Regions from separate parts of the Ruegeria sp. K3 genome, predicted to be linked through region 3. Evidence: riboswitches for the same ligand, from Rfam matches in the RefSeq annotation. Region 3 holds a riboswitch; each other region holds the start of a gene.
The links. A riboswitch is a leader RNA that binds a small molecule or an ion and turns the genes downstream of it on or off. The one in region 3 is predicted to bind cobalamin.
Positions count from the first base shown of each region.

Region 1 (7,372 bases), on a different contig from region 3:
CCAGAATATCTCCGGTCACGGTAATTACAAACACCGCCCCCGCTGCCGCGCCCGAGGACAGGCCGAACAGAAATGGATCGGCAAGGTCATTACGTGTGGTCGTTTGCAGCACCACGCCAACGATGCCCAGCCCGGCACCGATCACGGCTGCTAACAACGCGCGGGGCAATCGCAGGTCGAATACGATCCTATGCAGCGGCGACATCTCTCCGTCCTGCAACCCGGTACCGCGCAAGATCGCGGTGAAGGTCTCGGACAAAGGTATCGAGGTTGTGCCGTAGATTGTGGAAATCAGCAAAAGGGCGGCCAGAACGACCGCCCCCAGCAACAACGTCAGGCCCAATCCGCCCATATCAGCTCTGACCCGGATGCATCGCGCGCGCCATCTTCGAGATCGCTTCGATATTTGCCGGTCCGGGCGTCAGCTCTTCGTAGCGCAATCCGATCCAGCGTTCGTTCTTGACGGCATCAGTCTGCGACATGACGGGATGTTCCTGCAGGAACTTGAAGGTGTCCTCGGCGCCATTGCCGGTCTGATAATCCAACAAAACCAGGAATTCCGGGTTCGATGCGGCAACGGCCTCCCACGAAGTGCGGCCCCAGCTCGTGTCCATGTCATGAGTGACGTTTTCACCACCAGCGGCTGTGATCATCGCATCGGGAATCGCGAATTTACCGGCGGTAAACGGAGCATCTGCAGGACCATCCAGAAGAAAGACGCGGGGCTTGGGCAGTTCAGCAGTCTTGGCATCGATCGCTGCCAGCTGCTCTTTCCAGCCCGAGACCAGAGCCTCGGCCTTGTCTTCGACTTGCATCACCTTGCCCAAGCGCAACACATCGCCAAACAGAAGATCCATGCTGGCTTCGGGGCGATCCTTGTCCAGATGGACACAGCTTTCCGTTAGAACCAAGGTCTTGATTCCGAACGGTTCCAATGTATCTGGGGTCACATCACCACCCGGCTTCATGCCATAGTACCAACCTGCAAAGAACAGGTCGGGTTCAACCGCCACCAGGTTTTCGACGGTCGGATATTTCGGCGCAAGCTCGGGGATGTCGCCGCGCAGAGCATCAAAATCAGGGCTGGTCTTGTACCAGCCGGTGATGCCGGTCAGGCCGACGATCTTGTCCTGCAGACCCAATGCAAAGGCCATATCGGTCATGTTCATGTCATGCACAACCAGGCGCTCGGGCGCGGTATCAAAAACCAGTGGTTCGCCGCAGTTGTCTACGGTGACTTCTTGCGCAGCAGCACCGCTTGCCATGGCGGTGGCAAACGCCACGGGCCAGATGTATTTCATCTCAGTGTGTTCCTTCGACTAAGTTGAGACTGTGGTTCTTCGAATATCAAGCGCCGGGATCACGCGGCCTTCGTGGAGAAAGCAGAGGAAATCAACGCCAAAAGTTTCGCGGACTCTTTCGGGTGTCAGCACCTTGTCCACCGACCCAAACTCGATCATACGGGTCGATTTCATCAGCGCCACGTGTGTGGCGAATTCGGGGATCATGACCAGATCGTGTACAATCATGACCACGGTGATCCCAAGCTCGGCGACCAAAGACAGCATCCGCCCTTTTGCATCAGGATCCAGATGGTTGGTCGGTTCGTCCAGAAACAGCAACGAAGGGTTCTGCGCCAAAGCACGCGCGATATGGGCACGCTGACGTTCGCCTCCGGACAGTTGGGCCATGCGCTTGTCCGCGAGATTGGCGAGACCGGTCAGGTCTAAAATCCGGTCCAGCTCTTGCGCGTGGCCTTCGGTAGAGCGGTCCGCACGGATGGGTATTTGCCCCAGCGCAACATAATCGCGTAACGCCAAGCGTCCATCGGGCAGTTCCTGCTGACCTACCACTGCGATCATGCGCGCACGCTTTTTGGCGGAGAGCTGTTTCAGACTGCGTCCTTTGATCCGAACATCGCCAAGTGCCAGCGGCTCAGCGCCGCACAACAGATTGAGAAGCGTCGTTTTCCCCGCCCCGTTCGGGCCGGCGATGGCTAGAATGGAACCCTCGTCCAACTCGAACGAGACGCCCTGCAACAGGACATCTCCGTTAAGGGCATAATACTCAAGGTTTTCGGCAATCAGAAAGGGTCGCAACGTCATTGCGATGCCCCCTGTTCGATCCGCGGCATGCGCGAGAGGGTTTTATTGAACAACGCCTGCGGGCGATCAGTGGCATTTGTCCAGCCATCCGGGCTTTCACGATACTGCGCTGCAAACTCAGCCAGCGCCTGCACCTCATCCGCGGTCTGAATGCCACCAAAAAGGTATTGCGCCTTTCCTACGGCCTGGAACCCAACCGTTCTGGGACTATCGCAGCCTGCCATGCAAGACGACGCGCGGATCGCAAAACTGCGATGTAATTTCCCGGTCAACGCATCGCAAATTTCATCAAGGGGCAGCCCTTCAGTGCAGCTTTCGCAGACTAGAATGAAATGATCAGGCGTATCTGGCATGGTCCACTCCACTTGTTTCCAAGCGCATGCGGAAGCTGCCGACAATGTAAACACGCGATTGACGCGCCATCAAAGCCTCCTTCCAGGACGCCCCGCCCCGGGTTGGTTAAACATCTGATGGCAGGTCTCCTGACTTGCGGGTCCGCGCTCGGCCAACCTTCCCGACCCTGTGGACCAGTGGCTGTTTGGCCTTGCTCACCGCTTACAGTTGCGGGGGCAGTTACGGAATTGGCACCTTTTGGCAAACCTCACCGTATTCCCTTTTCATCCCGCGGCAACACCACCGGGAACCATCAATCGATTGAGTGCCCGAGAACACCGGACACGTCAATGATAAAGTCGAAGGCACCCAACTCTGGTCGAGGATCGAGCGCGGGCAACCACGTGTCCGTAGCACCAACCGAATGGGTTGGGCTGCGCGCCGAATTTGTCTGGCCACGGCTGTCCATAGTTGGTGTGTTTGGAAATTAGACAATCTGAGGTAAGCTGAACAAATTTAGAGGTTTAGCTTTGTCAGCGCCTTACCCCTGTTTGATCATTGCCTGGGTTTATCCAAGGAGACGGTTCTTTGACGCATGTTTCGCAAAACGCATTGCCGCCGGATATTGTTGATGATGTCATTGACCACAATCTCGAGGCCGTTGCACGGTGGAAAGGCCATCGCTTAAGGGCTCAGCATGGGCGCAGTCACGGGTGCGTGGCTGCAACATTCACTGTCAGAAACGATCTACCAGAACAGTTCCGTCACGGCCTGTTTGAACAGCCCGCTGCCTATTCAGCCGCACTTCGCTTTTCCAACGGCGCGCATCTGGATGACCGGAAATCGGATGCCCACGGGATGGCGATCAAGCTTTTTGACGTGCCAGGCCCCAAGCTGATCGACGCCGAGGCACTTGCGCATCTGGGGACCACACAACTCAGCGACGAGTTCGATTTCGTATTGGTCGATCAGGATGTGTTTCCCAGCTACGTCCCCGATGAATATGAGCGATTGGGCAGGCTTGTCGCCACATTACAAGCGGTCCAGCACGCGATCAAAGGGCGACGAAAATGGAGCCTTAGGTTGATCACCAAAGGGCTGCGCGCAGGATTTCGCGCCTTCCTCACTCGTGAAGGCAAGCGTCAGTTTCGCGTCGCGAGTGATTTTGCCTCGAACTATATGCACTCGCCTTTTGAGGTCCATTTCTGGTCGACAACACCGTATCGGCTGGGCCCCGATCTAACGGTCAGATACTTGGCCCGCAGCGCGAAACCAAAAATTCCGGCACATCCGGTAGACGACCCAGATGGGATCGGGCAGTGTTTGCGGCAAGACGTGGCCGATGGAGATAATCACTTCGAGCTGTGTGTGATTGAGCCCCCGCGCCCGGCCGACGAATTCGATGTGCTCGACAATCGCATCCGGTGGGCATGCGACCCGCAACCAGATGCACCTCTTGATCCGTACCATCATACCGTCACGCCCGTGGCGGATATCACGATTCCCAAAGGTGCAGAATTTGATCCGCAGAATGGAGACGCGATGAGCTTCGCGCCCTGGCGTGTCACGGCAGATCACGAACCTTTAGGACCGATTAATGCGATCCGGCTCAGAACCTATCTGAGCTTGGCCCGCGCCCGGTTCCCGAATCGATGACCAAACGGAGATGTATTGATGCTGGACGTTGATGATCTGATCAAACTCGGATTCAAGATCTCCCCACCCGTTACGAGCTATTTAGCCGCGATCAGGCTTGCAAACGCCGCGAAGATCCACCGACCGCGGCCCTATACGATGGGCGCAGACTACACGACATGGCCCGGCGTGTTTTCCCATCGCTGGATCGGTCGGCATACAACGCCAGAAGACCTCTCACCCGTCCTGCCGTCGGAAAGCGAAGTTGCTGATCTCTTTCGCCGACGGACACAAATGGATGGCAGCCCGCTTACCTTGATGTGCCCGCAAGGATCGACACTTTTGTTTATCTCGGCCGCACAATGGTTTACCGACAGTTTCCTGCGCACCTTTGGGGCGAAAGGACCGGTTGATCAGACGGATTCGAACCACGAGGTCGATCTGTGCCAAATCTACGGGCTGAACGATTTTCAGACCGACATGCTGCGCGAACGCGATCCCGATACCAATGAATTAACCCACCGGTTGGCCTTTCGTCTGGATACACAAGGCGAGATGTGGGCCCCGAAGCTGTTTCAAAAGAACCAATCCGGTGGTGTTAAGCTTGCGCCCCCCTTTGATGGCAGTCTTGCCACTGGCGAGAATTACGGAAAGCCCCTGCACGATCCATGCAAGCTGTGGAATGCGGTGAAACGGGCGCATCCGGGTCTCAGCGATCACGCGATTGACCAGCTACTGCTCGATTTTCATGCAACCGGGCTCGATAATGGCAATGGTACCATAGGTTATATCGCGATCAATACACTGATGTTGCGCGCCCATAACACCTTTGCCGATCTGTTGTGGCGCGAAAAGCGCGGCATATCAGGCTGGGATAAAGAGCGTGTGTTCCAGACCACACGCTGCACCTTGATCGCATTGCTGATCAAGCTTGTGCTTGAGGATTACATCGCCCACATCGCCAATATGCCTTTCAAACTACCCGTTGGCGTCAATCGCTGGCAACCGTGGCATCATTCCAACCAGATCGCGATTGAGTTCAATTTGCTCTACCGCTGGCATTCGATGATCCCCGAGCGATTCATAATCGACGGCGCACAGGTTGGCCCAGAAGGCTTCAGGTTCAATCCACGACTGGTCGAACAAACGGGCTTGGCGGAAATGATCCGATCTTTGTCGCGCCAACCTGCGGCCCGCATGTCGCTGCGCAACACGCCCGATTTCCTGTTCCAAAGGCCTGCGCCCGGTGCTCCTGCCCCTGTCGAAGCTACAATTGCCCTGACGCGTAAGGCGCGTCTTCCGTCGCTGAACACTTATCGTCATCATTTCTGCCGCAAACCGCATTCAAGCTTTACTGAGATGGTTGGTGATCAGCCGTTTGCGGACGAATTGATTGCCAACCTGAGCCGGCTCTATTGCGACGTCAATAGAGTCGAGTTGTTCCCTGGTCTCTTTGCGGAACAGCACAAGGGCGATGTGATCATGGGCGATCTGATGACATCGATGGTGGCGTATGACGCGATCACGCAGCTTATGAACAACCCGATGGTGTCCAAAAACTTGTACTCAGCTGAGACTTTTTCAGAGAAGGGTTTTCAGTTGTTGAAGAAAACTTCGTCATTCTCGCAGGTGGCGCGTTTTGTGGGCTTGGACCTGCAACCCGAAGACTGCACTTTAGGTCGACGTCCCGGCGGGACCTAAGACGCGACCGCGCGCTCTTCCAGCTCAGCAATCCGCGCGGCAACTTCCGTATCGGCTGGCCGGATGCAGGCAAGATCACTCAGCGCGCGCAATTCATACAGCGCCGCGCCCTGATCATTTGCCACGGCTATAGCTTCACGCAAAGCCGCCTCAGCCGCGTCGAACGGACTACCTTGTTCCAGTAGAAGAGCCGCCTTTATCCGGTGGATTTCGGCCTCATAGTTCCGCTCGTCAGTGTTTTCTGCACATGTCAGACCAGCCTCCACCGCATCCAACCCTTTCTGAATCTCACCCAGAGCAAGATAGCCCCGTGCGAGCTCGGCGTTAACGAGCACGCCAGCCGCCTCGGCACCCGTTGCGTGCATCCTTCCCCAAGCGGCCTGCAGCATGGCCACGCCCTCTGTGGCCTCGCCGGTTCTGATGGCAGCCCCGGCAAGATGGGCCGTCGCAACAGCTTGGTAATAAGGGCCGCCCTTGTCCTGAACAGCCGCGCTCAGCGCCTTGGCCATACGCGCATAATCCGGGTGGTCCATCTGCATGTGGATTTCGGTCAACCAATGCATTGCATTTGCGATGATCAAGGGCTGGCCCGACGCCATCGCGGCGTCAACTGCCCGCTTGGCTTTGGCGAGTGCCGCCTCAGTTTTGCCCTGAAAGCTGTCAACCAGCGCGCTCATACTCTCGATTTGTATCACGGCTGCAATATCGGGGCTGTTTCCAGCTTCGGCGCGATGCGCATCCGCATGAGACGCCGCTTGTTCCAGAGCTGCTGCCGCATCCTGAAACCGACCGCGCGGGGATAGCGCGGCCCCACAGATGTAGTTTCCGACCATTCGGGTGTGGTGATCGTCATACGCATCGATGATCGCTTGCCCCCATTGCTCGGCGTTCTGGTAATCACCTTTGACCATTGCAGCGGTAAACAGACCCCTGCCCGCGCGCACAAGAGTACGTCTGTCGCCCAGCTTTTCAGCCAGTTCAAAACTGCGCCCAAAGGCATCGATTGCGGGCTCGGCACCATAACCGACATGCACGCGTTCGGCAGCGGCCAGAAGGAATTGCAAGTTCAATTCAGCTTTATCTCGTTGGTCTGCGGACAACTCGTCCAACAGCCGCAATCCGTTTCGGGCATGCTGAGCCCCTTCGCGATTTGCGTGGCGCCTCAGGTTCAGCCGCGCGGCCTCCGACCAGGCGGCCACCGCCTTCGTTGTTTCACCGGCCAGTTCCCAGTGCCGCGCTATTTGTTCAGGCTGTCGGGCGGCTTCCGGTTGGGCGGCAAGGGCTTCTGCCGTGCGTCGATGCAAATGAATGCGACGGTCCCGCACAAGGCTTTGATATGCCGCCTCACGCACCAATTCATGGCGGAACCGCCAGATCATTTCTGCGTCGTCATTCGCGCCGGGCAGATGTTGCAAAATACCCGTGGCGGCGAGCCCAAAGATCGCGTCTTCGGACTCGTCTTCAGTCAGTTCACTGATCTGAGCCAGCAAAGGTGCCCCAAAGGCACCACCTATAACAGCGGCCTCGATCGCGGCACGTCGGAGTTCTCCGACCTCGTCCACCTGTTGCGCCAGGAGGTCATGCAACGTGGCGGGAAT
Region 1 covers NZ_JBQFMM010000016.1:26,736-34,107, forward strand. The annotation lists gene ACR0MP_RS20775 (FecCD family ABC transporter permease) at 1-352, opposite strand, end outside; gene ACR0MP_RS20780 (ABC transporter substrate-binding protein) at 354-1,301, opposite strand; gene ACR0MP_RS20785 (ABC transporter ATP-binding protein) at 1,320-2,105, opposite strand; gene ACR0MP_RS20790 (DUF1636 family protein) at 2,102-2,458, opposite strand; cobalamin riboswitch at 2,561-2,768, opposite strand; gene ACR0MP_RS20795 (catalase family protein) at 3,027-4,094, shown strand; gene ACR0MP_RS20800 (peroxidase family protein) at 4,113-5,774, shown strand; gene ACR0MP_RS20805 (ATP-binding protein) at 5,771-7,372, opposite strand, start outside.
Region 1: linked by a shared signal. The riboswitch ahead of ACR0MP_RS20790 (DUF1636 family protein) and the one ahead of ACR0MP_RS08685 (DUF1636 family protein) in region 3 are both predicted to bind cobalamin.

Region 2 (7,372 bases), on a different contig from region 3:
GGTTCGTCTCGGATAGCGACGGGTCCGCTCCGTTCCTGATGGAGCCTACCAACAAACTTCATGAGCCCAGGGTTTTCCAGTCGGCGGGATTTACAGAGATCAGCCGGTATTTTTCGGCCCGGGTGTCGTTGCGGACCGCCGCTGGATCAGCACCGCCAGTAACCGATGGTTTTGTCGTGGAAGAATGGGATGGAACAGACCCCGAGGCCCTGTTTCGTCAGGTCTTCAAACTTTCAACCCGTGCGTTCTCAAACAACGCGTTCTACAAGCCGATTGCCGAGGCAGATTTTCTGGCCATGTATATGCCAGTTGTGCCGATGATGAAGCCCGACCTGATCCTTTTTGCGCGCCGCCATGACGGGAACTTGGCCGGGTTTCTGTTTGGCATTCCCAATTATGCCGAAGGCCCCAATCCGGCATCCGCAATCCTCAAGACCTATGCAAGTCTCGAACCGGGCGCCGGACGGCATCTGGCTCACCGGTTTCACAAGGCGGCGTTCAGGATGGGGTACGAAACCGCCATTCATGCGCTGATCCATGATGACAACACCTCCGCCGAGCGCAGTGCAGCGGAAGGCGCGACAATATTCCGGCGCTATACTTTGCTTGGACGGAAGCTGAATGGCTGACCTGCTGTCCCAATTCGCCGCGGCGGTTAAACGGGTTCCTGACCGGACAGCCATAGTGGACGGCAATGGCCGCGAGATCACCTTTCAAACCCTGCACACGCGCGTTCAGCACTTGGCAGGTCGGTGGCAGGACAAGGGTATCCAGTCAGGTGATCGCGTGTTGTTGGCCATGCCTGTCAACGCGGACCTATATGCGAGTCTGGCTGCGCTTTGGACCCTTGGCGCAACCGTTGTCTTACCAGAGCCAGCCTTAGGGCTGGCCGGTCTGCGCCACGCCGCCCGAACAACGAAGCCAAAAGCGTTCTGTGCAGCGGGTGCGTATTCTTTGCTGAAGTTTCTGGTTCCGGATCTCTGGGCCCTGCCCCTGCTGACGCCTGGTAAAAGCCGTAGCAACCCGGTGGCGCAAAAGGTACAACCGGACGATATCGCCCTTATTTCCTTTACCTCTGGTACAACTGGCCAGCCCAAAGCCATTCCGCGCTCGCACGCGTTTTTGATGGCGCAGTACGATGCCATCGCACCCCTCCTCGACAGCCGCAAGGCCGAGCGCGATCTGGTGGCCTTTCCGGTGTTCACCCTGATCAATCTGGCGGCCGGGCGCACAAGTGTTCTACCCAACTGGAGGTTCAGCAAGCCGGACCGCCTGTCGACTGTGCAGTTGGAAAGCTGGCTCCAAACGCAACAGATCACCCGGGCCCTCATCCCACCATCGCTATGTGAAAAACTGGTTCAATCCGACGATACCGGTCCGTTGCACACGGTGTTTACCGGCGGCGGTCCGGTGTTTCCGAGTCTTGTCGAGGCGTTGAGAACCCGGCACAGCCTGTCAGTTGTGTGCGTCTATGGGTCGACCGAGGCTGAACCGATTGCCCATCTTGACGCCGCGGATATCACGGTGAAGGATCACCGCGACATGGCTGTTGGAAGGGGTCTTCTTGTGGGATACCCGGTGCCCGAAATCACGCTCCGCATCCGCGACAATGAAATTCAGGTCGCCGGCGCACATGTGAATGACGGGTATTTGAACCCGACCCACTCAAAGAACAACAAAATCAAGGAAGGTGACGTCATTTGGCACCGGACCGGTGACGCTGGCGCGCTGGATGATGACGGGCGTTTATGGTTATGGGGGCGCGTCGGGTCCGAAATTGAAGTCTTTTCAGGTACGCTCTTCCCCTTTGCTATCGAAGTCGCGGCACAGCGATGGCCAGGTGTAGATCGATGCGCGCTCGTCAATACCAAAGCAGGCCCCACACTTTGCGTCCAAGGTTCCGCGGATCACATCGACGATTGGACTAAATCTGCGCTTGGTTTTGACGTTCCAAATGTGATTTCGATTAAGCACATTCCTATGGACAAGCGTCATGCCTCCAAAGTCGATCGTACGAAACTTACACGCATAATAGAAACCTGACGCAATATGGCTCGTAGGCCACTGAGCCTGCCCAACTCATCGCTCCCGTCGCTGTGCGCGTTAACAGAGGACTGAGTGTAGCGACGAAGTCATTGTTTTAGAATTTCCAATCAAAACCTGCACACCTTGGTAAGGGGAAATCTGCAATTGCCAGTTACATCTGGCCGCATGAAACATATAATCGCAGATACACTGTTAGGGTGCGCCCCGGCGAACGGTTGATACCCATGTCATTGCACAAAGATGTTCGGCTTGACGCGTCATCCAAATCCGTCCCAAACCTCAAGCGTTTCTAACCCAGAACTACTAGCCGGCTTTCTTCTATGCTGCTGCAAGAATCTCAATTAAGCTCACGCACACAATCACGACTAATAACTGCGCGCTCGCGAACTTTGCTGCTCTGCATTTTAAATTGAATAAGCTGTTGTAATGCGTCGATGAACATAAAAGATTGAAATAGAGTTCTCTTGGCTCGGTAGCTTCAGATACCCAGGAGAAACGAGTATGGGGAAAGCAGATATGACAAAACCTACTTCCGCTCAGAAAAAACTTTCGGAACGGTTACCAGTTTATCTATCGTTGGCCTGTATCATATGCAGCTACCTTGTCTCCGCCGCTTCATTGCAAGCTTCTGAGCTTCCCTGGATCAAACTAGATAGAGAGGTTCAGGCGCCATCGGGCGCCAAATCACTCTGCAAAGATTATTCGTGGGCGTGCGCGAATACTCGTACTTCTGGTCTGCCAGAAGCGCAGGAGAAACAGATCGTTAAAGCGATTAACTTGCGCGTCAATCGGAGGATCCGCGCCGTTTCGGATCAAAACCAATACGGGACAAAGGAATACTGGACGCTACCAATGCAGGGGTCAGGGGATTGCGAAGATTTCGCTTTGCAAAAGAAGTTTGAACTAATGCAGAACGGCTTGGATCCTACGAAGCTACTTATTGCAACTGTCTTAGACACCAATCGCAGTGGCCATGCAGTTTTGGTTTATCGCTCGAGTGAAGGCGATTTGATTCTGGACAATGTCACTAACAGGATCAAATCGTGGAAGGAAACGAGGTATCTTTTCCTACGAATACAGGACCCAAATCACCCTGATCGTTGGGTACAGGTTTCTAGCGGCTAAAAACAATGTGGCGCGCCCTCGAGACGCGCCACAATAAAATTTTGGTCCTGCGGCTACTGGTTGTTTCGCGGCAACCCAAGTTTAGGACACCGCTTCAAACTTTGGTCAAGCTTTCGCAGCGTTGTACAAACGCGGAGTCACCAGACCTGTACTGTTCAAACCGCGCATCGCCTTGGCTGCCGCAAGCACTGCCAGATCAGCAATCGGCTCAATGACAATTACCAGCATATAAGCACCGCCAAAGGACAGAACCGACGCCATGGTTTCTGCGCCGAAACCCTGGCCGTAGAAGGCCCAGAACCCAACCCATGCGACTACTCCTCCCTGATACGTCGCACTTAGGGCAAGAGCTTGGCCATATTTGAGGTCAACATATGCTGTGCCGGGTGCGATGATGCGGCTGGCCAGTGCTTGTAGCGCAAATAGCGGCACCAGCAGAGTGGTCAGGTTGATGAAGTACTGCGGAAGATCGAACGGGGCAAAAAACACACCCTGAATCAGGAGACCAGCTGCCAATCCAAAAGCCGCGGGTGCAGCACCGAGAAGCAGAAACAGCGTCGACCCCAGGATGAAGTGGACTTCAGAGACACCAACCGGGAAATGCGGCAGGACTTCGAAGAAAAGGAAAACCCCAACGGTGGCGAGCACCGAGCGCATAACAAAAGATGCAGGTCCATTCGCTCGCAATGTGGAAAACGTTTCTTTCGCTGCGTAAGTAGCCGCACCTGCGGCGGTAACATAGGAAAGCGCGATTTTGGCACCATTCACGATGCCCGGTTCGATATGCATGTTCTTTCTCCCTACCGCCTCACCCGGCGGCTTGTCAGGTTGAATCGACCGTAAGGCCGACAGGTTCAGTCTGGGCATAGCCCGGCGCTTTACGGCAGGTCTCCTGACTCGCGGGTGCTCGCTCCGCCAACCTTCCCGGTTCCATTACGAACCAGTGGTGTCTTGGCATCGCTCTCCGCTCACAGTTGCGGGGGCAGTTACGGAATTGGCGCCATTGAAAACACCGAACCGTATTCCCTTTTAATCCTTTTGGCTTCCGCCATCAGGAACCGAAAACAAATCACCGCTACAATGGCGGCTTCGCCTGTGTCAATTGTCTTTGCGACCTATTCCAATGTAAACTCGACCGAAGCAGGATTCACGCAACCGGTCACGTGATCAACTGGGTAATCCAAGCGTTACCTGAAACCTCTTGAAGCTCTAGCTGCTAGAGGCTTTAAGATTCGAATTAATTCGCGATAGTGCGATCCAAATACGTTAAACTTGTGAACCAGGACGAGACCTATGCTTACAAGGCGCCATTTCATTCAATCCACCACAGCGCTGTTCTCGGCGTCTGCGGCCAGTCCATTGATCGCCAAAACCTGGCCAACCGTATCGCAGAAGACCTATTGGGACAGTCAGGTCACGCCAATTGGTTACGATCCAATGACCTCAAATCCGTGGGGTGTTCATGACCGTTTTTTACCAAGACGCGTCGCGGCAAATGATGGTTTGGTTCCAGGTGACATCCATGTGGATGCCGTCGCGCGCTATCTCTACCATATCGAAGAAGGCGGGACCGCAATGCGCTATGGCGTAGCGATCGCGCGCGGGAACCTTTACGAGCCCGGCACCTATGTTATCCGCCGAAAGGTCGAATGGCCACACTGGACACCAACCGCTTCAATGATCGAGCGCAACCCCGAATACGCGGAATTCCGGAATGGCATGGAGCCCGGGCCGAATAATGCTCTCGGCTCTCGTGCCCTTTATCTATACGTTGGAGACCGAGACACATATCTCAGAATTCACGGCACGCCTGAGCCAAGAAGCATCGGCGGTCGCGCAAGTTCCGGATGTGTGAGAATGATCATGGCCCATATCAATGACCTCTACCCAAACGTGAAAACCGGCTCGACCGCTTTCCTATACTCTGCCGAAGATAGCGTCACAGCCCGCTCATGAATATTGGGCAGCGTACATGGACGTCGCTGCCCTCATTTCGATCAGGCGTCGCGCGCAATGCAGATCGGAGCGCCATTCGTCGCGCGCAATGGTACCAATGTCGTCTCGACGGGTCCGCTGTGCTCATACCAAAAGCAATTGTCTTCGGGCAGGAGGCGCGCTGTGGTCAAATCCTGCGCCGGCCCTGCCAGCGCTACGACCGAATCTGGCACGTTGCCTGGTTCAAGTGCTTTGCTTTTGGCCCCGGTGAACTGGGCTGAGCAACCAGCCGTAATCGAGACTAACGTGATGGTAATTGCGATCCGTTTCTGCATTGATCTGTTCCAAATTTTTTGCGTCATCTGCAATTAGATTGCATCCACACGGCCGGCCCGCAAGACGAAATGAACTAACAATATCGCAGGCAAAGAACCCGGATAAAAAGAATACAAAAGGTATTGAAGCTCTAGTTACTGTAGGAACTATTTACAAAGGACCATAGAGATTCTTGAGGTCCAATCATGTCATCCGATACCCATAGCCACGACCATGGCCACGAAAACAAACATGGTCACCACGCATGCGGTAGCGGCGGGTGTGGCGACATCGCCCCCGCCGGTCCAATTCCTGAAGGTGGTAGAAGCTTTCAGGTCTCTGGCCTTGATTGCGCCGAAGAGGTGGCGATCCTGAACCGTGTCGTCGGCCCGAAAGCAGGTGGCGAAGAGCATCTTGCATTTGATGTGATCAACGGTCGGATGACGCTTCTTGAAAGTGCTTCCAAGTTATCTGACGAAGATGTCATGCTGCTGGTTGCGAGTACTGGTATGACCGCCAAACCATGGGATGACGGAAATGCCGCCCAGGACCAGGCGGCGCATATTGCACGTCAGCGGCGGTTCACCACTCTTAGCGGAGGGTTTTGGGCAGCAGGTTTTGGCTGGCACATTTTCGAAACCGGCATGGGCGGTGCGCTCGGGCTGTTCTCGGGACATGGTGAGGTTCCGATGCCTTTGCCCGAGGCAGCTTTGTTCGCAGTCGCGATCTTGTTTGGCGTCTGGCTGGTGTCCCCTAAGGCCTGGTCTTCGGCGCGTCGACTTTCGCCTGATATGAACCTTTTGATGGTTGTTGCCGTCGCCGGTGCCATCGCTCTGGGTGAGTTTTTTGAAGCGGCAACTGTAGCATTTTTCTTTTCGCTCTCTCTTTATCTGGAAAGCTGGAGTGTCGGACGTGCTCGGAACGCGGTGTCCGCGCTGCTTGATCTGGCCCCCCCGACGGTTCGGCTGGTTCGTGCTGACGGTTCTGAGGCAACGGTCCCGGCGGCGGATGTCTTTGTCGGTGACAGCTTCATCGTTCGAGGTGGGGATCGCATTCCACTTGACAGAGAAGTCATCGAAGGGGCCGGTGCCGTTGACCAGGCTCCAATCACGGGTGAAAGCGCGCTGATTCCCAAAGAGCTGGGTGATGAGGTCTATGCCGGCACAATCAATGGTGAAGGCACCCTCAAAATACGTGCGACGAAAACAGCGTCAGACACCGTGCTTGCCAAGATCATCCGGATGGTCGGTGATGCTCATGCGCGCCGCGCGCCGGTTGAGCAGTGGGTTACAAAATTTGCGCGGATCTATACGCCCATCGTTATGGTCGTCGCAGTGGCCATCGCCCTGATCCCGCCGCTTGCATTTGGCGCATCGTGGGGCTTCTGGTTTTACAATGCGCTTGTTCTGCTGGTTATCGCCTGCCCCTGTGCGCTCGTAATTTCCACACCGGTTTCAATCGTTGCGGCTTTGACCGCTTCGGCCCGGGCTGGGGTTCTGATTAAGGGCGGCGCATATATCGAGGCCCCCGGGCGTACCACCGCACTGGCCATGGACAAGACAGGCACGATCACCATGGGTGAGCCTGAAGTGGCCAATGTCTATCCGCTGGGCGCCGCATCCGAGCAGGAGCTGTTGGCGAGCGCTGCCAGCCTTGAGGTTCGGTCTTCACACCCGCTGGCCCGCGCCATTTTGACCAAGGCAGAACAGACCGACATTTCGATATCGGCGGCTGAAGACATCCGAACCGTTCCCGGTCGTGGTCTGGAAGGCCGTACCGAGCGTGGAGATATCTGGCTTGGCTCTGACCGCTTCGCTGTCGAGAAAGGCTTTGGCGCGTCCATCCCTGCCGAGTTGCGCAACCAAATCGAGAGCGCGGGAAGCACACTTGTTGTTGTCGGGGATGAGAACGGGTTAACCGGTTTGCTTGAGCTGCGGGACCGCATTCGACC
Region 2 covers NZ_JBQFMM010000005.1:186,342-193,713, reverse strand. The annotation lists gene ACR0MP_RS11315 (hypothetical protein) at 1-629, shown strand, start outside; gene ACR0MP_RS11310 (AMP-binding protein) at 622-2,043, shown strand; gene ACR0MP_RS11305 (transglutaminase-like cysteine peptidase) at 2,548-3,171, shown strand; gene ACR0MP_RS11300 (energy-coupling factor ABC transporter permease) at 3,277-3,960, opposite strand; cobalamin riboswitch at 4,037-4,249, opposite strand; gene ACR0MP_RS11295 (L,D-transpeptidase) at 4,465-5,127, shown strand; gene ACR0MP_RS11290 (hypothetical protein) at 5,169-5,441, opposite strand; gene ACR0MP_RS11285 (heavy metal translocating P-type ATPase) at 5,628-7,372, shown strand, end outside.
Region 2: linked by a shared signal. The riboswitch ahead of ACR0MP_RS11300 (energy-coupling factor ABC transporter permease) and the one ahead of ACR0MP_RS08685 (DUF1636 family protein) in region 3 are both predicted to bind cobalamin.

Region 3 (7,372 bases):
GCTGCTCAGCTTGCTTCTTGCGGCGATCCTCAGCAGATACAGCTTCACCCATAGACGTCTTCTCCGGTAGAGGAATTTTGCAACGCTTCAACCAGATCAACCCAGTCCGGTCTGGCTCTCAATTCTTCGGCTTTCGACCTGTGCCACTCACATGCTTGGTGATGGAGGTCTGCCAATTGCGGATCTGCCATCATCTCAGATTTGATGTCGTGCATAGCCGGCATGTGTTCCAGAATTGAGCGATCCTCAACATCATTGTGGTTCATCATGAGCCAGTATTTGAGCCCTTGATCCTGCCCCACATGATTGGTGCGCCCACGGTCGCGCTTGACCAAAAAGCTATCAGTGCTGCGCACAGCATAATGATGAATGCGCGCGAATTCATGGCTGAAACCACGCCATGCTTTCCATTTCACTTGGTCTGCTGGGTACAGGTTCCCGCCCGAATCCCGCCACAACACGCCTTCGTATGGCGCGTCAGGGTTCGGTGCATCTTCTGGATTGATCCTGGGACGGTGGGCGCGAAAACGGCTGAATTTTCCGTTGTTGCGGAACAGCGTTTTGAACCCTTTGGTCCGGTGATGCGGATAGCCGTCTTCCGTGGCGGCCTGAAAGAAAGTCTCAGGTACGGGTCGATCAACGAAATCGTTCTGACCCGCGTTTCCGAACATGCGCCAGCAGATCGAGATCGCGTCCGCCACGCCGCTGGCCTCAACGAGGCTTCTTATATCACTATTGGGCAAACGGATATTGATATACTCGTCCACATCCAAACTGAGAATCCAATCCGATGACAGATAGCTTGGGTGATTCCGCGCAAGCGAAAATGCACGAACCTGCGGCGCGGCGCGCGGACCCAGCCTGTTTCGTTCGTGGTGAGCCCAGCCAAGCGCTTGCAACCGTTTGCCCATGGCATCGGTACCATCAGCGCAATCATTGGTATAAATCAGAATGTCATCAAAGCCGATTGCGTGGTTGTAGGCCACCCAATCGATCATGAAAGGCCCTTCGTTTTTCATCGTTGTTACGATGAGAAAGGTCTCATTGGTCATAAGTTGTTCTCTTGCCTGTGCCGGTGACGGATTCCTGTTGACCTATTTAGAATAGCCCCAGAATTTTGTCCAACCAGGTCGCCAGACAGCCGCAACGCTTGCCGATTATTTGATCTACCGATTCTGCGGGATCACCTCGTAACCCGGTTCTTCTGGCTCGTCGTCCAGCATCTCGGTTGGGAACCCTGGCGCCTGGATCTCCAGTCCGGTCGCGTCCTCTAGCCGCCTGATGATGTTCGGGGACAGTTCACGCTCACCATATCGCGCGATACCATCTTCGAAAATCTTGATCATCAATGGGTTTATCTCAAGGGGAACTCCGGCACGGTCGGCGACCTCCTGAAACAGACCGATATCTTTTTTCACCAGGTCCATGGTGAAGGAAATATCGCGCGAGCCGTTCAGGATGACCTGACTTTCGGTCTCGTGCACGAAGGATGTGCCTGACGATATCTTGATCGCTTCATAGGTGGTTCCAAGGTCCATACCGGCGGCCTTGGCTGTCACCAAAGCCTCGGCGCAGGTGATCAGGTTGGCGGTAGCCAGATAATTGGTCAACACCTTCAGAACAGAGGCCGAGCCCAGATCGCCCGTGTGCAAAATGCGCCGCCCCATGGTGGTCAGGAATGGCAGGATACGTTCAAAAGTCTCACGATCACAGCCTGCGAAGATCGAGATATTACCCGTCGCTGCCCGGTGACATCCGCCGGAAACCGGGCAATCCACTGCAGCCCCACCTCGTTCAATGACCATTGCGCCAAGGCGTTTGACTTCGGCTTCATCGGTGGTCGACATTTCCATCCAGATTTTGCCAGGGCCGACCTCTGGCAACATTTCCTGCATCACCGCATCCGAGGCCGCAGGAGAAGGCAAACAGGTTATAACAGCATCGCAATTGCGCATCAGTTGCGCCGGGCTTTTGGCGGCTTTGGCACCCTTGGCGACGAATTCGGTCACCAGATCCGGGTTCAGGTCATGAACCGTCAGATCGATACCGTTTCGTAGCAGCGATCCAGATAGCTTGCCCCCTACATTCCCCAGCCCGATAAACCCTACTTTCATGCGCGGTATCCTCCTGTTCGCATCTTGCTGCCATGCCAGCACGTCGTTGCAGAAGTATCATGCCGCCCAGCGACCCCGACAGGTCGCTTTTTATCCGCTTTTTCACGGATCGGCGCGACTCGCTTGACAAGCAACCCTGCCCTGCCGCATGTCCCTTTCGTTGGTGTCTGCGAGAGCAGATGAAAAGGGAATGCGTCAGCGGTTTTTGCCGTCAAACGCAGCCGCCCCCGCGACCGTGACCGGAGAGGGTGCCCAAAGCCACTGGCAGTATGGCCGGGAAGGCGGGACATCCGACAGAGGCCTCCTCTGACATCCGCAAGCCGGGAGACCTGCCAACGCCCGAAGATGAAACCGGACGGGGTGTTCCGGTGTGGGGCTGTGATCGGCCCGCATGAAACCCCGTCCCCCACGAAGAGGATTTGGGGGGATGAGAGACATGACCGAGACCGCACCGGTCGAACTGCTGGTTTGCACTACCTGCCGTCGCGGGCTGCCTGTCGAGGATGACGCCCAGCGCCCCGGCACGTTGCTGCACAAGGCGCTTGAACAGGCGGGCCTGCCCGAAGGCATTACCTTGAAAGCTGTGGAATGCCTGTCGAATTGCGATGAAGGCTGCTCGATCGTGCTACGCGGAGGACCGGATCGCTGGACTTTCGTGTATGAACATCTGAACGAGATCGACCATGTCGAAACCATCGTCGAAGGCGCAGCCAAATACCTCGCCACCGAGGACGGTTTGGTCAAATGGCGCGAACGTCCTGAACATTTCCGCAAAAACTGTGCGGCCCGCATTCCCCCGATTGGAGCCCTGAAATGAGCAATCTTGAGAAACTCCCCGTCACTGTGATCACCGGCTTTTTGGGCTCGGGCAAAACCACTTTGGTGCAACACCTGATGCAGAACCCGCAGGGCAAGCGTCTGGCGGTGGTCGTCAACGAATTCGGCGATGTCGGCGTCGATGGCGATATCCTGAAGTCCTGCGCCATTCCTGATTGCCCCGCAGAAAACATCATGGAACTGGCCAATGGTTGCATCTGCTGCACCGTGGCCGATGATTTCATCCCGACCATTGAAGCCCTGATGGCACTAGAGCCGCGCCCCGATCACATCCTGATCGAAACCTCCGGTCTTGCCCTGCCAAAACCCCTGCTGAAGGCGTTCGACTGGCCCGATATCCGCTCGAAAATCACCGTCGATGGCGTGATTGCTCTGGCCGATGCCGAGGCTGTGGCCGCTGGTCGGTTTGCACCGAATGTCGAGGCGGTGGATGCGCAACGCATGGCAGATGACTCGATTGATCATGAAACTCCCTTGTCCGAGGTGTTCGAGGACCAGATTTCCTGCGCCGACATCATTCTGCTGACCAAGCCCGATCTGGCTGGCCCGGAAGGCGTTGCGAAAGCGAAAGAGATCATCGCCGCCGAAGCGCCCCGCCCCCTACCCGTAGTCGAAGTGGCTGAGGGTGCCGTGGACGTCCGCGTCGTGCTGGGTCTAGAAGCCGCGGCCGAGGATGACATGGACGCGCGTCCCAGCCATCACGACGGCCATCACGATCACGAGCATGACGATTTCGAAAGCATCATCGTTGAACTGCCCGAGCAAACCGATCCGATTGATCTGGTCGCCAAGATTGAACGATTGGCCAACGAGTTGAATATCCTGCGCGTCAAAGGCTATGCCGCCGTTCAGGGCAAGCCCATGCGCCTACTGGTTCAGGCCGTCGGTGCGCGCGTGCGTCACCAATATGACCGCCCGTGGGAGCCCGGCGAAGACCGTCGCTCGCGCCTTGTGGTCATTGCCGAGCATGACGATATCAAAGAGGCCGAGATCCGGGATATCCTCGTGGGTGTAACCGAGGCTGCCGAGTAAGACCTATGCACGTCGTCTTCCGCGAAAGCCATGGGCTCGAAGAAACCGAGACCCCGACCGATCTGGGCCAAAGCCCGGCTGATCTGGTGGTGCTGTCCTTTTCCGACAGTGACCTTGGCGCTTTCGCGGCGGGATGGCATCGTGGAGGTGGGCCTGAAGGACGCATGCCAACGATGCGGCTGGCCAATCTGACGGCGCTGAAGCATCCCCTCTCAGTCGACACCTATGTCGAGCAGACACTGGAGGGCGCAAAGGGCATCCTGATCCGTCTGATCGGTGGAGTGCCCTATTGGGCCTACGGCTTGCAGCAGGTTCTGGCGCTGGCGCAGGCCAAAGGGATTGCACTGGCCGTACTGCCCGCAGACGGTCGCGAGGATACGCGGCTGGATGATTACTCTACCCTGCCTGTCTCGACCCTGCGGCGGCTGGCGCATCTGTGCGACACCGGCGGTGAGGTCGCGGCGCAGGCCGCTCTGGCGCAGATGGCACTGGCTGCGGGGTTGTATGCAGGTCCGGTCATGGGCGCCAAGACCATCCCCGAATGCGGTGCCTGGTGCCCAGATCACGGCGTGATCCCTGCAGAAAACGCTCTGCCCGGTGATGCGAAACGTATCATCGTAACCTTCTATCGTGCTTATCTGACCTCGGCGGACACAGCCCCAATCGCAGCGCTGATCCGCAGCTTGCGCGCGCGAGGTTTTGAGACCGTCGGCCTGTTTGCCCCGTCGCTCAAAGCACCAAATGCCGCCGATTGGCTGCGCGAGACTATTGTAGCGCTGAAGCCTTCGGCGATCGTCAACGCCACCTCATTCTCAGGCAAGGGCGCATCAGGCACCTCACCTCTCGATGTGGCAGAGGTGCCGGTCTTTCAGGTGGCGCTGGCCACCTCACGCCGCAAAGCGTGGGCCGAAGCGGAACGTGGCCTTTCACCAGCTGATCTTGCCATGCATGTGGTCCTTCCGGAAGTGGACGGGCGGATCAACGCGGGCATCGTATCCTTCAAAGAGCCGGGCAAACGCGACCCGCATCTCGAGTATTCTCGCTTCGCTCATCGGGCTGAACCCGAACGGATCGAAGCCATCATCAACCGCGTCTCCGGCTGGCTGAACCTTCACGACAAACCCAAAGCGGAGCAGGTTCCGGCGCTGGTACTATCGACCTATCCCGGCAAAGACTGGCAGATGGCACATGCAGTGGGTCTGGATGCGCTGGCCTCGGCTGAGGCAATGTTGCTCGATCTGCAAGGCGAAGGGTATGACACCGCGCCTACCGAGCCGATTGCTGAAACTCTTCTTGATGCCCGGATTTCATGGCCGCTAGAGGATTATCAGGCGGCGCTGGCGGCGCTGCCGGAAACACTCCGCGCCGATCTCAATAAGGTTTGGGGCACTCCCGAAGACGACCCTGCTTTCACAAATGGCGCGTTCCACTTCACTGCGCTGCGTCGCGGAAAGGCTCTGATCGCGCTGCAGCCCGAGCGCGGCACACCCGAACTGCGCGATGACGACTATCACGATCTGTCGCGCACACCGCGCCACGCCTACGTCGCCTTTTACTTGTGGCTGCGCAAAGGATTGGTCGCGGATGCGCTGATCCATATCGGCGCACATGGCACGCTGGAATGGTTGCCGGGAAAATCAGTCGCCTTGTGCAACGAATGTTGGCCCGAGGCGTTAATCGGCGATCTGCCGGTGATCTACCCCTTCATAGTCAACGACCCCGGCGAGGCCGCGCAGGCCAAGCGTCGGATCGGGGCGGTTACGTTGGGCCATATCCCACCCCCGATGAAGGAAAGCGGCACACCAGATCGCATGGTGCGGCTGGAATCGCTGTTGGACGAGTTCTCGAATGCGGATGGCCTCGACCCCAAACGCCGTGACCGCCTGCAGGAAGATATCCGGGACGAGGCGCAGGCCATCGGGCTGGAAAGCGATCTTGGCCTCGATCAGGCCACCTGTACCGCCGAGGCGATCACGCGCATTGACCGATTTGTCTGCGACATCAAGGAAAGCCAGTTCGGTGATGGGCTGCATATCTATGGGCGCGTCCCCGATGAGACGGGCAAATTCGACGCTGCCCCCTCAGCCCAAGCTGAACGCTCTGCCCTGATTGACGCTTTAGCGGGCAAACGGATCGAGGCCGGGCCGTCCGGATCCCCCTATCGCGGGCGTACGGAAGTTTTGCCGACCGGGCGGAATCTATATACGACCGACCCACGCTCGGTTCCCACGCGCGCGGCCTACACACAAGGCGTCAAGCTCGCCGAAGAGCTGGTTCGGCGGCATCTGCAGGAAGAAGGCGACTACCCCAAGGGCTTGATCGTCGATCTATGGGGTTCGGCCACTATGCGCACAGCGGGCGAGGAATTCGCCATGGCGCTACACCTGCTGGGAGTGAAGCCGGTTTGGGATAAAGGGTCTGAGCGGGTCTCGGGCATCGAAGTTTTGCCGATCACCGATCTCAGCCGCCCGCGTCTGGACGTAACACTGCGCGTCTCTGGCCTGTTCCGGGACGTGTTCCCGACGCTTTCAGCGCTGTACGGTCAGGCTGTCCGCGCATTGACCAAACGAGATGAAGCACCCGACTGGAATCCTTACGCCGGTCAGGAGCCTGCGGCGCGGGTCTATGGGCCAGCCCCCGGCAGCTATGGTCTGAACATGACTCATCTGTCCGAAACCTATACGGATGAGGCACGCGTGCAAGCGGGTGAGGCTTGGCTTGATGCCAGTTCCTTCGCTTTGGAAGGCGAGCATATAGCGCAAGATAAGGACGGTATCTCGCAACGCGTCGCCAACGCCGACAGCTTTGTGCACCTACAGGACCTGACCGAGACGGACTTGTTGCTGGCCAATGATTATGCAACGCACGAGGCCGGATTTGCTGCCGCCAAGAAAATCACTGGTGGTACTGCGCAGCTTTATCATCTGGACAATACCAACCCGGACAACCCGCGCGCCCGCACCCTGCCCGAGGAAATCAGCCGCGTCGTCTATGCCCGCGCCGCCAACCCGGGATGGATTGCCGGAATGCAGCGGCACGGGTTTCGGGGTGCCGCTGAAATCGCGGTGACGCTGGATCATATGGCATCTTTTGCGCATCTGTCCGGCACAGTCGCACCGCATCTGTTCGATCTGTACCACGACGCCACGCTGGGCAATGAAGAGGTCGACGCCTTCCTGCAACAGGCAAACCCGCAAGCACATCAGGCCATGCAGGATCGGTTCCGGGCACTGCTGGAGGCAGGGCTATGGCATACCCGCCGGAACTCGATCCGCGCCGACCTGGAGGGGTTGGGATGAGTGCGCCCATCGTGCAGGGCTGGTGCCCCGGTGCCCATCGCCCGATGATGTCCGGTGATGGGCTGGTCGTGCGTGTGCGCCCTCGGCTGG
Region 3 covers NZ_JBQFMM010000004.1:23,953-31,324, forward strand. The annotation lists gene ACR0MP_RS08670 (class I SAM-dependent methyltransferase) at 1-52, opposite strand, end outside; gene ACR0MP_RS08675 (glycosyltransferase family 2 protein) at 45-1,052, opposite strand; gene ACR0MP_RS08680 (NAD(P)-dependent oxidoreductase) at 1,167-2,153, opposite strand; cobalamin riboswitch at 2,259-2,465, shown strand; gene ACR0MP_RS08685 (DUF1636 family protein) at 2,551-2,931, shown strand; gene cobW (cobalamin biosynthesis protein CobW) at 2,928-3,983, shown strand; gene cobN (cobaltochelatase subunit CobN) at 3,989-7,282, shown strand; gene cobG (precorrin-3B synthase) at 7,279-7,372, shown strand, end outside.

Region 4 (7,372 bases), on a different contig from region 3:
AACATTTTTCGACCCTGCCGCGGAATGACCGCAGCATCGCCCCGGAAATTGCATTAAATCGACCTCATGGTGGAAACGTTGACACACTGACAGCTAGAAGTTGAAGATATTGAAATCAAAGCATTTAATGCGACAACGAAGAGATGCGGATGATAGCGCACGGATTCGAATCCTTGCAACATCCGATCTACACATGCACCTGACGTCATATGATTACTATTCGGATCGCCCCGAACCTGTGATTGGTTTGACCCGTACCGCCAGCCTGATTCACGATGCGCGCAGACAGGCTGAACGCGACGACGCCCTTGTGCTGTTGTTTGACAATGGTGATAGCCTGCAGGGAACGCCATTTGGCAAATGGGCAGCTGAAAACGTGCCAGACGCCCATCCCCTGCCACGCGCGTTCAACACGTTGAACTATGACGCGATCGGATTGGGTAATCACGATTTCGGATTTGGGCTGGAACTCGTCAATCGCATCGCTCGCCAAACCGCCTGCCCAATGATTTGCAGCAATATGCAAACCACTCAGACCGAACAAGGTTGGGATGCACACACGATTCTGCATCGGGTTGTCAGACTAAATGGACAGGACACCGCAATCCGCATCGGGGTTCTTTCTGTTTTGCCCTCTCAAACCGCACAGTGGGAAGCACATCTGCTAACGGACCGGGTCGTGGTAACAGACATTCTGGCCGCTGCGCGGCGCGCTGCTGAAGATCTCAGCGTGCAAGGTTGCGACCTGATTGTCGCCCTTGCGCATACCGGACTGGGATCGGCAATGGCCGAGCCGGATATGGAAAACGCGATCATCCCGCTGGCCGAGATGCCGCTGATTGATGCCGTCGTCGCAGGCCACACCCATCTGACACTGCCCGGAAAGGCGCATGATGGTTATCCATTCGTCGACAGTACGCGGGGGCTTGTCCATGGAACGCCGGTTGTCATGCAGGGTTGGGCCGGGTCTCATCTTGGGATCATTGATCTGACACTGCAAAAAGATACCACCGGCGATTGGCGCATTACAGGCAGCCATGTCGAAGCACGGGCAATCGCTCAATCGGGTACAGAAATACCCGAATGCCAAAGGATCACAGAGCTGTTTGCGACCGGCCACGCTGCGACGCGCAAAAGGGTGACCAGGCCAGTGGGCACAATCCCACACACGCTGCACAGCTACTTCTCATATTGCGTACCGGATCGCGGTCTGGCCTTGGTTGCGGCGGCTCAGGCCGCTGCCCTACGCCCGCATTTGGTCGATACCGACTGGGCAGATTTGCCTATCATATCGTCAGCCGCCCCGGCAAAGTTCGGCGGGCGCGCAGGAAGCAAGTACTACACTGATATCCCCTCAGGCGAGATTTCAGTTCGACATATCGCCGATCTCAGTGTCTTTCCTAATGAATTGCGCGCGATGCTGGCCTCAGGTTCTCAGATTCGGGACTGGCTTGAGATGTCAGCCGGGCTGTTCCATCAACTTGGATCAGACGCCCCGATCGATCTTGCCGATCCTCAGCGCACGGGCTTCAATTTCGATGTCCTGCATGGCGTCACCTACCAGATCGATCTTTCGCAACCGGCGCGGTTCGATACGCTCGGTCGAGTGATTGATCCGGCATTTTCCCGCATACGCAACCTGGAATTCGATGGGCAGCCGATTGCGCCTAACCAGAGTTTCCTTGTCGCCACCAATAACTACCGCGCCAATGGCGGCGGTCATTTTCCAATTGCGCGACAAGCCCGTATGATTGACCTGCCTCAGATCAGCATACAGGATATTCTATGCAAATACGTCGCCGGGACACTGCCCGCCGACCCACTTGCGCATGCACCGCGCTCTTTTTCTTTTGTGCCAAACCAAAGGCAGGGCGCGATCCTGACAACGGGGCCGCGCGCGCTACACCATGTTGCAGAGCTTGCTGAGTATCATCCACGCATTCTGCCCGACGATGCGGATGGTTTCATGCGTATTCATCTGACCTTCTGACGGGTTGCCATTTTCAGGGGATGCACCTATATCGGCTTTGAGAGGTTGGCGCGGGCGAGCGCCTCGCCAACCTGGTCAGGTCCGGAAGGAAGCAGCCACAACGAGCCCCGCTTGGGTCGATGTCCAACCTCTCACTTAGAACCTATCAGCCGCAGGAGGGCGTTTATGATTGTAGCAAAAACCCTTCGGGCAGACCGGTTCTGATCCTTTCCGATCAACTGATTGCCTGAACACGTCGCCGGCGGATGCGCGATTGCCATTCGACTGGATTGCTGTTTCTGATCACAGGCAGACCAATGTTACTTTCCTTATCGGACCTCGGATGGTCCTCTCATTTCGCGGCTCAGCATACGGCTGATCCGTCACTTCTTCCGTATCGCATCTCGGCCGTACACCGGGATCGACTGATCGGGCTGCGCCCTGAAGGTGAATCGCCTTTGTTATCTCTGGATCAATCAACCGGCGCATATGCCGTTGGGGATTGGGTTCTGGCGGATGAAAACAAACGCATACGCCGAGTGATGGACCGGCGCAGCCTGCTGCAGCGCCGGGCCGCAGGTACAGGGGCAGCGGCGCAGCTGATTGCTGCAAATGTTGATGTGCTGTTCATCGTCAGTTCCTGCAACGCCGATTTCAATATGCCACGATTGGAGCGGTATCTTGCGCTGGCGCATCAGGCAGGCTGCTATCCGGTGGTCGTTCTGACCAAATCGGACATGTGCGATGATCCGAGCCTTTATGTAGATCAAGCCCAATCGCTCGCCCCGTTTCTGACGGTACTTGCGGTCAACGCGCTGGATCACGGCGATCTCGAACAAGTTCTGTCGTGGTGTCCGAAAGGACAAACCAGCGCCTTGCTTGGATCATCCGGCGTTGGGAAAACGACGCTCGCCAACGGGATGACGGGGCAGGATCAGGCCACCGCAGGTATTCGCGAAGACGATGCGCGCGGCAGGCACACAACAACTGCACGCGCCTTGCATCGCATGCGCAATGGCGGCTGGCTGATCGATACGCCCGGCATGCGCGCGTTGCGTCTGCTGGATGCGCAGGAGGGGTTGGATGAGGTATTTTCGGACATCTCAGACCTCAGCCTGGATTGCCGCTTCTCGGATTGTCAGCACGAGTCTGAGCCCGGATGTGCGGTGCAGGCGGCAATCGACGCTGGTACGCTTGATCCCGCGCGGCTGGACCGCTGGCGCAAGCTGCGGCGCGAAGACCAACACAATTCCGCTTCGGTGGCGCAGGCCCGCGCCCGTGACAAGGCTTTCGGCAAGATGGTGCGCAGCGTGATGCACGAGAAAAAATCCCGTAAAGGGCTATAACGAAGCTGGGCACCGACCTACCGGTGCCCAGCGCTATCAGGCGATCAGCCTAGGCCAGACTGCCGCATTCCGTCTTGCGAATGCACCGATATGGCCGATCTTGGACACTCCGAATTCGCTTGGTGCAAGCAGATGGCGCCCGGCTTTGGGTCCATAGAGATCGGCAAGACGCCAGACAGCATCCGGCGGCACCATTTCATCATCTGCGAAGGTAAACAGATCGACACGTTTGCCCAAGTCTTTCCAGCGGGCGGCGGGCAGTGTCGTGCCGATCTCTGGCACATAGCTTTTGGGGGCGGTGCACCATTTGCGCCATTGCCAATAGACTTGGGCAGGCAGGTCCGATCCAAACCCGACCAACCGCCCGGGCAGGTAGCCAAGCGCCTTGACCACCAGCGGCGCGTGACCATACCAGAACAACGCCGCCAAAGCGCGATAAGGCCAAGGGTGATCCGCCAGCGTTACCAGACCCGAACAGACACAGATCATCCTGTCAATCTGATCGATATCGGGTTGGATCGGGCCAAACATTCCGCCCAAGGAATGACCGATGCTCCATAGCTTGGCCTGCGGAAACCGTCGGCGCATCTCGGCCCGGGCGGCTGGAATGTCGATCAACGCCCAATCGGCCATGGTGACATTTGACCGCTTTTGCGAACCCACCAAAGAGTGACCAAAATCCCGGTAGTCATAGGTCAGGCAGGCCATGCCCTGTTCTTCGGCAAGCCATCGGGCGAAGTACTGATAGTAATCCCTCGGCACCCCAGTCGCACCGTTTATGACGACCACCTTTTCGGGGTCGGCAACCGGACGGTAAAGCCGCGCCGACAACATTGCCGGGTCGGACGGGATCTGAAAATCCTCGGTCACAACCGCCAGCTGCGTGTCCAACATGGTGCCCTCCAATACCGACTGAACTGATCAGTTCACCCGAAGCGCCTCAAGTCAAGGTTGACGTAGCTGGACCGTACGTCACTTGCCTGACGCAATCTTCTTGACTCGGGCACGGCGCAGCCGCTAGCCATGGCGCGATGGTTCTCGCGCCCAATCGGGCCGGGATGAAAAGGGAACACGGTGCGGTTCTGCCCGGATAAATCCGGAAAGAACCTAGTCCGAGACTGCCCCCGCAACTGTAAGCGGAGAGCAATGCCGAGATACCACTGGCCTTGAAGGCTGGGAAGGTCGGCAAAGCGATGACCCGCAAGTCAGGAGACCTGCCATCGGATGTAGAACCGAAACTCGGGCGGGGTGTCCGGGACGGGTTTGATCGTGCTCCGCAACGACCAACCTGTGCCACGCCCTCGCCTTGCGCGCGGAGGGCGCATTGATGATCTGGAAGACCAAAACACACGAATTCACGGCGACCGTGTGCCAACGTACTGGCGCACCCTGCCCCGCATTGGCGCAGATGGCGCGGGCTCTGACGCAGGCCATGTCGTCTGCACAGCCGATCACAAAACCTGAGTTCGAAATTGAAGGCAGCATAGACCTGTCGCACTGCCCAGAGGGGTGTACCGCCCGCTTTCGCGCCCAATGTGATCAGATCCGCGTATTCTGCGGCGCCGATCCTGAAACTGCGATCGACCGGCTTGATGACTACGCTGACATGATGTTCGGGACCGAGTTCAGCAGCCTGCCCTCTGACCTGCTGAGGAACCATCCGTGCGCCATGCTTGAGGCTTCGCTTCTGGTACCACATACCGGTGGCGAAATCTCGCCACATGTTGGTGTCTAGGCCGTCAAACGGCTTGAACACGGGCCGGTTCAACGGCCCAAAGCATCTGGGCATTTGTCTCGACTGCGCAAGGACGCACCGTACGCAATCGCTTCAATGCCGCCTCAGGCCGTTCACCGCATTCAACCATCAGACGCAGAACCACCATCCCGGATCGGCCACAGCCACCACGGCAATGCACTAGCACACGGCCACCACCTGACAACGCCTGACGGGCAGTCGCGCCAACGCGGGGCCAGCGCTCCACAATCTCCTTGGGTGGCGTGCCAAAATCTTCGATCGGCAAATGCACCCATCTGCTGGCACGCCCCTGAATATCAGCGCCAAAATTCCGCGCACCATCCTGAATCATCTCAACCTCAGTCGTCATCGAGATCACAAGCCCGGGCTTCCAGTCTGCGATAAGATCAAGGTCTTCTGCATACGTTCCTCCACGCCCAGGCATCGAGGACAAGGCCAAGGTGCCTCCGCCGACCTGCAACGCATAAACCACCAGTTGCGACATAATCTCCCCCCAAACAAACTTCACCCAACAACATACTGGTCCAGTAAATAGAATAGAGTGGATTTTAGCCGCATACCCACGCATTCCAAAATGAAAATCGTCCCGGCTGGCTGTGGACGCGGGCGGCGGGGGCCTCTACGCTGCGGCGTAACGCGAATCCGACAGAGCAGACATGACCGAGACGCCCAGCCCCGCCTACCAGGTTCTTGCCCGCAAATACCGCCCCGAAACCTTTGCCGATCTGGTCGGTCAGGACGCCATGGTGCGCACTCTAAAAAACGCCTTCGAGGCGGACCGGATCGCGCAGGCCTTCATCATGACCGGCATCCGCGGTACCGGCAAGACGACGACCGCTCGGATCATAGCCAAGGGTATGAACTGCATCGGTCCCGATGGCAGCGGCGGCCCTACCACCGAACCCTGCGGTCAATGTGAACACTGCGTAGCCATCATGGAGGGCCGCCATGTCGATGTGATGGAGATGGACGCCGCCAGCCGCACCGGTGTCAATGACATCCGCGAGATCATCGACAGCGTACGCTATCGCGCTGCATCCGCGCGCTACAAGATCTATATCATCGACGAGGTTCACATGCTATCGACCAGCGCTTTCAACGCGCTGCTCAAGACGCTGGAAGAACCCCCCGAACACGTGAAGTTCATCTTTGCCACCACCGAGATTCGCAAGGTCCCGGTGACCGTCCTGTCCCGTTGCCAGCGCTTTGATCTGCGCCGGATCGAGCCGGAGGATATGATCGGACTGCTGCGCAAGATTGCAGATGCCGAAGGGGCACAGATTGCCGAGGATGCGTTGTCGCTGATCACCCGGGCCGCCGAGGGATCGGCGCGGGATGCGACCTCGCTGCTTGATCAGGCGATCTCGCACGGGGCCGGTGAAACCAGCGCGGATCAGGTGCGCGCGATGCTGGGGCTGGCCGATCGGGGCCGGGTGCTGGATCTGATGGATATGATCCTGCGCGGCGATGCTGCAGGCGCGTTGACCGAGCTGAGCGGGCAATATGCCGAAGGGGCTGATCCACTCGCCGTCTTACGCGATCTGGCTGAAATCACGCATTGGGTTTCGGTGGTCAAGATCACACCGGATGCCGCCGAAGATCCCACCGTTTCCCCCGACGAACGCGCCCGAGGTCAACAAATGGCCGAGGCTCTGCCCATGCGAGTCCTTACACGCATGTGGCAAATGCTGCTGAAAGCGCTCGAGGAAGTTTCCGCCGCACCCAACGCAATGATGGCTGCGGAAATGGCCGTGATCCGCCTGACCCATGTGGCCGACTTGCCTAGCCCGGAGGAGCTGATCAAGCGTCTGCAGGATTCACCCCCGCTGCCCAATGGTGGCCCCGACAAGGGAATCGGTGCGCCGGGACATGCTCCTGCCGCGCCGCAGGCTGCGGCCCGACCGGCCTATGCCACATCGGGAATCGGCGGCAACGCCGGCGGGCCAACGGCCGCGCCAGCCCAAGATGTGCAGGCAGCGCTGGCACGCTATCCAACATTTGAACATGTGGTCGAACTGATCCGAGCCAACCGGGACGTGAAGTTGTTGGTCGAGGTCGAAAACGGCGTGCGTCTGGTATCCTACCAACCGGGCAGGATCGAGTTTGCCCCAACCGACAACGCCCCGATCGACCTGTCACAACGATTGGGCGCGTCGCTGCAGCGTTGGACAGGCAACCGGTGGGCCGTTTCTATTGTCGCTGAGGGCAACGCACCGACCATTGCCGAGGTACGGGACGCTGCAGACTTGGCCCTGAAAGCCGAGGCTGAACAGCATCCTCTGGTGCAAGCAGTGCTGACTC
Region 4 covers NZ_JBQFMM010000010.1:136,809-144,180, reverse strand. The annotation lists gene ACR0MP_RS17485 (bifunctional 2',3'-cyclic-nucleotide 2'-phosphodiesterase/3'-nucleotidase) at 128-1,990, shown strand; RNA gene ffs (signal recognition particle sRNA small type) at 2,029-2,127, shown strand; gene rsgA (ribosome small subunit-dependent GTPase A) at 2,287-3,315, shown strand; gene ACR0MP_RS17470 (alpha/beta fold hydrolase) at 3,352-4,209, opposite strand; cobalamin riboswitch at 4,331-4,551, shown strand; gene ACR0MP_RS17465 (hypothetical protein) at 4,643-5,050, shown strand; gene ACR0MP_RS17460 (phosphatase domain-containing protein) at 5,055-5,555, opposite strand; gene ACR0MP_RS17455 (DNA polymerase III subunit gamma/tau) at 5,728-7,372, shown strand, end outside.
Region 4: linked by a shared signal. The riboswitch ahead of ACR0MP_RS17465 (hypothetical protein) and the one ahead of ACR0MP_RS08685 (DUF1636 family protein) in region 3 are both predicted to bind cobalamin.